DNA from 2 places in the Rhizobium sp. BK619 genome. Region 1 is predicted to be linked to the other one. Evidence: riboswitches for the same ligand, from Rfam matches in the RefSeq annotation. Region 1 holds a riboswitch; the other holds the start of a gene.
What was found. Region 1 has a riboswitch for thiamine pyrophosphate ahead of thiC (phosphomethylpyrimidine synthase ThiC). Riboswitches for the same ligand answer to the same signal wherever they lie in the genome.
Positions count from the first base shown of each region.

Region 2: it holds a riboswitch for thiamine pyrophosphate, as region 1 does, so the genes downstream of both, FHX14_RS33355 (HMP/thiamine-binding protein) here and thiC (phosphomethylpyrimidine synthase ThiC) in region 1, are expected to answer to the same signal.

Region 1 covers NZ_JACIBH010000014.1:238,694-242,901, forward strand. The annotation lists gene FHX14_RS26040 (hydantoinase B/oxoprolinase family protein) at 1-710, shown strand, start outside; gene FHX14_RS26045 (GNAT family N-acetyltransferase) at 825-1,271, opposite strand; TPP riboswitch at 1,406-1,536, shown strand; gene thiC (phosphomethylpyrimidine synthase ThiC) at 1,630-3,456, shown strand; gene thiO (glycine oxidase ThiO) at 3,458-4,208, shown strand, end outside.
Region 2 covers NZ_JACIBH010000002.1:356,880-361,087, forward strand. The annotation lists gene FHX14_RS05090 (ABC transporter ATP-binding protein) at 1-684, opposite strand, end outside; gene FHX14_RS05095 (ABC transporter permease) at 681-1,487, opposite strand; partial or broken gene FHX14_RS33355 (HMP/thiamine-binding protein) at 1,499-1,615, opposite strand; TPP riboswitch at 1,606-1,719, opposite strand; gene soxR (redox-sensitive transcriptional activator SoxR) at 2,075-2,551, shown strand; gene FHX14_RS05110 (SDR family oxidoreductase) at 2,621-3,391, shown strand; gene FHX14_RS05115 (metalloregulator ArsR/SmtB family transcription factor) at 3,495-3,836, shown strand; gene FHX14_RS05120 (LysR family transcriptional regulator) at 3,927-4,208, shown strand, end outside.

The sequences.
Region 1 (4,208 bases):
TCAATGCGCCCGAACCGATCACGCGTGCGGCAGTCCTTTATGTCTTCCGTGTTCTGGTGGAAGACCGTATCCCGATGAATGCTGGCTGCTTGCGGCCAATCAGAATCATCGTCCCTGAAGGGTCGATGCTTGCTCCCCGCCGCCCTGCAGCGGTCGTCGCTGGAAACGTCGAGGTGAGCCAGGCCGTCACCAATTGTCTCTTCGGCGCGCTCGGGATGTTGTCCTCGTCGCAAGGCACGATGAACAATCTGACCTTCGGTGATGAGGCGCACCAGTATTACGAAACGCTTTGCTCGGGCGCGCCGGCGGGCGAAGGTTTTGCCGGCGCTGCCGGTGTCCATTCCCACATGACGAATTCACGCCTAACCGATCCGGAAATCCTCGAATTGCGCTTTCCCGTCGTGCTTGAGGATTTCCACATACGTGGAGGTTCGGGGGGCAGAGGTCGCTGGAATGGGGGAGACGGCACCAGCCGCACGATCCGTTTTCGGCGCGCGATGGACTGCGCGATCCTGTCCGGCCATCGTATCGTGAGGCCGTTTGGGCTCGCTGGCGGGGAAGCGGGAGAAACAGGCGAAAACCGTATTCGCCGCCTCGACCGACAAATCGAAATCCTTCCGGGGTGCGCACAGACGCGACTTCGCGACGGAGAGGCAATCACGATCATCACTCCGACAGGGGGGGGCTATGGAGTTCCCAGCAGCAGGTGAGGCTTGACACACACGAGGTGCGGGGTCCCGCGCCGATCGACCCGACGCCAGCTGACGAGGCTCGAATTCTTCCGCTTGCCCTCAAGCTATGGCAAACCAATACAGCCCTAACCGCTACGCACTCGATTTGGAGTAGAGGCCGAGGTTGCTGCCGATGGCGAACCCGCAGCGCTGATAAAATGTCGACAACGCACCTTCTCGCTGCGAGACCAACCAGACGCTGTTGCATCCCTCGGCCTTTGCTGTTTCGAAAACTGCTGATAGCAGCGCGGTCCCTATTCCCGCGCCTTGGGCTTCGGGCAGCACCGACAGCTCATCAAGATAAACGACCGGACCGGCATGGCGGCGCTGTCGTATGCCCAGCGCGATCCCCAGTACCTTGCCTTCGTCAAAGGCCGCAAGCGCAATGGATTTCGGCGTTTCAAGCACGGTGTTTACATTTTCAAACGCCGCTTCAAGCGACCAGTTCTCGTTCCACGGAGGTCCCGAATAGGCACTGACCAGCACACTGGCGGCGCCATGGAGATGTTCTAGCGTAAGACGTTCAATCCGAAACGACATAAATCCACCTGACGTTGAGTGAGTTGACATTTGCCGCAGTTCGATCGGTAACGCAACAGGCTCGAGACAGACGATCTACGGAAACGACAAAGCTGTAAGCTTGACACAACCAGCGACCGCGCTTTACGACTGTCGGCATTCACCAGGGGAGTCCCGCAAGGGGCTGAGATACTGCTGGACAATAAGGCTTAGCCTGTTGTGGCGCAGTGACCCGTTGAACCTGATCCAGTTCATACTGGCGTAGGGACGGTGCAAGCGCTCGAAGGCTGCGGATTCACGCGTGGAATCCGTGCCGGCGTCTTTCCATCATTCCGGCTGATTGACTGGGTCTCCAACTTACAACTTGGAGCCTCAAACCATGACCATTGCCGTAGAGAATCTCACCCCGACCGTCACCACCGGCCCGCTGCCGGCATCGCGGAAGATCCACATTCCGGGAGATATCCATGGCGATATCCGCGTGCCGATGCGCGAAATCAGCGTCCATCCGACCGCCGGCGAACCGCCTGTCATCGTCTATGATTCCTCCGGCCCTTACACGATCGAAGGTGCGGAGATCCGCATCGAGCAGGGCCTTTTCCCACTGCGCCGCGACTGGGTGCTGGCCCACGGCGACGTCGAAGCCTATGACGGCCGCCATGTCCGCCCCGAAGATAACGGCTTTGTCAGCGGCGACCGGCTGACGCCGGAATTTCCGGGGCGGCGCAGGCCGCTGCGCGCCAAGGACGGCAAAGCCGTCACCCAGCTCGCCTATGCACGGGCCGGCGTCATCACGCCGGAGATGGAGTTTGTGGCCATTCGCGAGAATCTCGGCCGCAAGGCGAAGGCCGAAGCCCTGGTGCGTGACGGCGAGAGCTTCGGCGCCGATATTCCCGATCACGTGACGCCGGAATTCGTCCGCCGGGAGGTCGCCGCCGGCCGGGCGATCATCCCGGCCAACATCAACCATCCCGAAAGCGAACCGATGATCATCGGCCGGAACTTTCTGGTGAAGATCAACGCCAATATCGGCAACTCCGCCGTCACCTCATCGATGGCTGAGGAAGTCGAGAAGATGGTCTGGGCTGCCCGCTGGGGCGCCGATACGGTGATGGATCTGTCGACCGGCCGCAACATCCACAATATCCGCGAATGGATCATCCGCAATTCGCCGCTGCCGATCGGCACGGTGCCGCTCTACCAGGCGCTGGAAAAGGTTGGCGGCATCGCCGAAGACCTCACCTGGGAGATCTATCGCGATACGCTGATCGAGCAGGCCGAACAGGGCATCGACTATTTCACCATCCATGCCGGTGTCCGGCTGCATTACATCCCGCTCACCGTCAATCGCGTCACCGGCATCGTCTCGCGCGGCGGTTCGATCATGGCCAAGTGGTGTCTGCATCATCACCGCGAAAGCTTCCTCTACGAGCATTTCGAGGAAATCTGCGATATCTGCCGGGCCTATGACGTCTCCTTCTCGCTCGGCGACGGCCTTCGCCCCGGCTCGATCGCCGATGCCAATGATGCGGCGCAATTTGCCGAACTCGAAACGCTGGGCGAGTTGACGAAAATCGCCTGGGCCAGGGATTGCCAGGTGATGATCGAGGGACCTGGCCATGTGCCGATGCATAAGATCAAGGAAAACATGGACAAGCAGCTCGCCGTCTGCGGCGAGGCGCCCTTCTACACGCTCGGACCGCTGACGACGGATATCGCGCCGGGCTACGATCACATCACCTCCGGCATCGGCGCGGCGATGATCGGCTGGTTCGGCACGGCCATGCTCTGCTACGTCACCCCGAAAGAACATCTTGGCCTGCCCGATCGCAACGACGTCAAGACCGGCGTCATCACCTACAAGATCGCCGCCCATGCCGCCGACCTTGCCAAGGGGCACCCGGCCGCCCGCCTGCGCGACGACGCCCTGTCGCGGGCGCGCTTCGAATTCCGTTGGGAAGACCAGTTCAACCTGTCGCTCGACCCCGACACCGCCCGCAGCTTCCATGACGAGACCCTGCCGAAGGAAGCGCACAAGGTGGCGCATTTCTGTTCGATGTGCGGCCCGAAATTCTGCTCGATGCGCATATCGCACGACATCCGCGCCGAAGTGCAAAAGGAAGGGCTGGATGCGATGGCGGCGAAATACCGTGAGGGCGGCGATCTCTATATGCCGATCGATACCCACGCCAACGGGGCGGAATGACATGCGCGTGCTTGTGAAAGGGGCCGGCGTCGCCGGCCTCACCGTCGCCCGCGAATTGCATGCCCGTGGTGCCGATGTGACGGTCTTCGATCCTCATCCGGACTTCGCTCATGCCGCCTCCTGGCTCGCCGGCGGCATGCTGGCGCCCTGGTGCGAGCGGGAAAGTGCCGATGAGGCGGTGCTGACGCGTGGTCTCGATGCCGCCGACCGCTGGGAAGCGATCCTGCCGGGCAGCGTCGTCCGCAACGGCACGCTGGTCGTTGCCTCGACGCGCGACCATGGCGAGCTGAAGCGGTTTGCCAGCCGCACGACCGGTTACGAATGGGTGGAAGAGGATGATATCGCCGCCCTCGAGCCCATGCTCGCCACCCGTTTCAGGCACGGCCTGTTCTTCCCACGCGAAGCGCATCTGGACCCGCGTCAGGCGTTGCGCGGATTGAAAGAACAACTGTCGGCAAACGGCATCACCTTTACCGACACGGATCCGAGCGAAGACGATTTCTCCGATATTGTCGACTGCACAGGTGCTGCCCGCATCGGGCAAGAGCGCGATCTGCGCGGCGTGCGGGGCGAAATGCTCTATCTCCATACCGATGAGGTCAGCCTCGCCCGACCCGTCCGCCTGCTGCATCCGCGTTTTCCCGTCTATATCGTCCCCCGCGGCAACGGGTTTTTCATGGTCGGCGCGACGATGATCGAAACCGATGCCGACGGCCCGATCACCGCACGTTCGCTGATGGAACTGCTGAACA
Region 2 (4,208 bases), on a different contig from region 1:
GGCAAGGCTTCGCGGGCGGGGCAGGGGAACGTGGAATTCGCGGATGATACGCGCCGGGCGGGCCGAAAGCACATAGATGCGGTCGGAGAGGAACACGGCCTCGCGGACATCATGGGTGATCAGCAGCGCCGTCCAGCGGTGTTCGGTCCACATGCCCTGCAGCCATTCCTGGATCTGCGTGCGGGTCAGCGCGTCGAGCGCGCCGAAAGGCTCGTCGAGCAGCAGCATGTCCTGGGTCTGAACGACGGTGCGCAGCAGGGCGGCACGCTGGCGCATGCCGCCTGATAGTTCGGAGGGATAATGATGTTCGAAACCGGCAAGGCCGAAGCGATCGAACAGCGGCGCCACGGCGGCGCGGGCCGCCCGGCGGCTCATGCCCCGCACCTCGAGGCCGAGTGCCGCATTGTCGATGATCCGGCGCCAGGGCATCAGCGCATCGCGTTGCGGCATGAAGGCGAAAGTATGCGGCGCCCCTTCCAGCGGCGCACCCTTGAAAAGCACGCTGCCGGCATCGGGTCGAAGCGCCTGTGTCAGCAATCGCAGCACCGTCGATTTCCCGGAGCCGGACGGGCCGACAATCGAAACGAATTCGCCGTTGGCGACGCTGAGCGAAATATCGCCGAGCACCTGCATGCCGTCGAAGGACTTGGAGATATTGCGCAGCTCAACCATCTTGTCGCTCATCGGCGCCGCTCCGCGGTGGGCTGCCAGGGCATGAGGAGGCGCTGGATGACGAGCGTCAGGCCGAACAGGCAGAGGGTCAGCACGGCGCTGACGACGACGGCGGCGAGCACGAGATCGGGACGGAAATTGTTCTTGGCGTTGAGGATATAAATGCCGAGGCCGCTCGCGGCGCCGGCATATTCGGCAAAGATCGCGCCGACGACGGCATAGGTGATTGAGATTCTCAGGCCGGCGAAGAAATAGGGCAGCGCCGAGGGAAGCCGTGCCAGGCGGAAAACGCGCCAGCGGCTCGCCTTCATCGAATGCAGCAATTCGGCGATGTCGCGGTCGGTCGATTCATAGCCTTGCAGCAGGGCGACGAGCAGCGGGAAGAAGGTGACGAGCGCCACCAGCAGGATCTTCGGCAAAAGGCCGAAACCGAACCATAAAACGACGAGCGGCGCGATCGCCACAAGCGGCAGGGTCTGGCTGGCGATGAAGATCGGCAGCAGTGCCCGGCGCATGAAAGGCATGAAATCCATGAGGATCGACGCGGCGAAGGCGAAGGCAAGCGACAGCGCGAAACCGCCGAGTGTCGCACCAAGCGTCGGCCAGGTGTTTGATATCAGCGCCTCACGGTTCAGCCAGCCCTGGATGACGATGCGCGAAGGCGCCGGCAGGATGGAAGGCTTGATGCCGGAAAGATCGACATAGAGTTCCCATGCTGCCAAAAAGGCGCAGCCCGCGAGCAAGGCGGGTAACCCCCGGTAGAGAGCGGCGCGGAGCGCGGCAAGGCGCGAATCCGATGGTTGCGGCGATGTCATCAGCGTTTGATTTCGGTCTCGATGTCCAGCCGGTCGCGATAGGGATCGAGCGCCTTGACGGCTTCGCGAATGATGCCGACGACATTGCCGGACATCGGATAAAGTGACACTTTTGCGCCTGAGAACATCTGAACCTCGCTCCGCTGGCATTACCCAGATCAGCTTTGAAGGGTCCAGAGGCTTGCGCCTCACATCTCAGCCCCGGCAATACGGAGCTCCCCTGTTATTTCGGCGGAAACTATCACCCGGGTTTTCTTCCCGCAACCGCAAATTTGCGAACCCGTCCGCACGGTCGGAATAGCTCTAGAACAGGATGATTTTAGGCCCGGTTGGCCTAAAATCTGAATCCTGTTCTCAATTAAAGAGTTAGAGCATGATGTCGCCCGAAAACCGCGCACACTTTTCGGCATCATGCTCTAATGTGAGGGAAACATCCGAGCGGGATCCCGCTCGGATGTTCCTCGGTGGGCCCGTACCTGCCGGGAACGGGACCGCAGCTTGCTGCCTCAGGCGGCAATATCGATCGGGCTTTACGACCGCAGAAGCAATGGATATAAAACCTCAACCAATATTGAGGTCAAGAGGCGATGGATGGTATTTCGGCAACCCCGCTCGGCAAGCTGCTGACTGTCGGCGAAGTGGCGGAACGCAGTGGTCTTGCCGTCTCGGCGCTGCATTTTTACGAGACCAAGGGTTTGATCTCGAGCATCCGCTCCCGCGGTAACCAGCGACGCTATGGGCGCGATGTGCTGCGCCGTCTCGGCATCATCAAAGTTGCACAGCGTGTCGGCATTCCGCTTTCGGAAATCCAGGCGGCGTTCCAGTCCCTGCCGCAGGGGCGCACGCCGACGGTCGCCGATTGGCAGACGCTGTCGGCGCGATGGAAGGACGATCTCGACGCACGAATCAATCGGCTCAGTCTGCTGCGCGACCGCCTGACCGGCTGCATCGGCTGCGGCTGCCTGTCGATCGAAAGCTGTCCGCTGCGCAATCCCTGCGATCGGCTCGGCAAGGAAGGGCCGGGTGCGCGGCTTCTGGAGACCGAAAACGAGCTCGTTGTTTAGTCCTGCCTTTCTTTCGGTCGGTGTGCTCATATGTTAAGGGCAAGTGACGCAACCGAGGAGGACGGCTTCGTGTTTCATCCCAGACTGTTCGAAAATCGCAATGTCGTCGTCACCGGCGCCGGCCGCGGCATCGGCCTCGAAGTCGCTCGGCAGTTTCTGGATTGCGGCGCGAAGGTGATCGTCCATACCGGGCGCAAGCCGGGGCGGGACCTGCCGGATTTCCTGCTGACGGCTGAATCGGAAAGACGGGCGCTGCTGCTGCATGCCGATTTTTCCGCCGCCGGCGGTGCGGCGCAATTTGCCGAAGATGTTCTCGCTTTCTTCGACAGGGTGCATGTGCTCGTCAACAATGCCGGCACCATGCTCGGCCGTTTTCCCGCTGCGACGCTGACGGATGCCGAATATGAGGCGGTCATACGGCTGAACCAGACCTCGGTGGTGGCGCTGACGCGCGCATTGCTGCCGGCATTGAAGGCGGCCGAGGGTGCTGCCGTCGTCAACACCGTTTCGATCTCGGCACTAACCGGCGGCAGCCCCGGCTCCTCGATCTATTCGGCCTCGAAGGCCTTCGTTGCGACCTATTCCAAGGCGCTTGCCCGCGAACTTGCCCCGGATGGCATCCGCGTCAACTGCGTCTCGCCGGGAACGATCGAAACGGATTTCCACGAGCGCTATTCCTCCAGAGAAAAGCTGGACCAGACCCAGAAATCCATCCCCCTGCAGCGGCTCGGCACGGCCGAGGATTGTGCTCCCGCCTATCTGTTCCTGGCGGCTCCCTTACTCTCGGGATACATTACCGGCCAGGTGATCGAGATCAATGGCGGACAGCTTATCTGCTGATTTACTTGGACCTTTTTTGGCATTTCATCACTATTGACCAATTCGTTTGTGCGAATATGCTATTGTTCTGATCTACCAAATCGCCTCCCTTCCGAGATATCGAATGCCGTTGCCTAAACCGGAGCCGGGGATGACCGGCCAGGACTTGCACATACTCGCTGGAAAAGCCCATGAAGCGAGCGATCTGCTGAAAGCTTTGGCGCATCACACCCGATTGCTGATCCTCTGCATCCTGGCGAAACAGGAGCGGACGGTCGGTGAAATCGAAAATATTCTCGGCATTCAGCAGGCGATGGTGTCGCAGCAGCTTGCGCGTTTGAGGCTCGAAGGCCTGGTCAATACGCGCCGTCAGGGCAGGCTGGTTTATTACAGTATCGGCAATGTCAGCGTGCTTGCCTTCCTCGAATCGCTGTTCGATCTTTTTCCCGCTGCGGAAAACTGTTAAAGCGCGTCGCCTTAACTTGATTCATTCCCTTGCGGAGCACGGTTGCTGTGTCGAAGATGAGGCCGGACGCGAAATGTCGCGGGAGACCGGATGATCGACAAGCTGGAATTCTTCATCGCCCTTGCCAATGAAAAGCATTTCGGCCGCGCTGCGGAGGAGTGCGGGATTTCGCAGCCGACGCTTTCGGCCGCGATCCGCCAGCTCGAGGATCAGCTCGGAGTCATGCTGGTGCAGCGCGGTTCGCGTTTTCAAGGGTTGACGCCGGAGGGGCAGCGCGTGCTCGAATGGGCCCGGCGCATCGTCGGTGACGCCCGCACCATGCGCGAGGAGATGCGCGCCGCCCGCCGCGGTCTTTCCGGCCACATTCGCCTT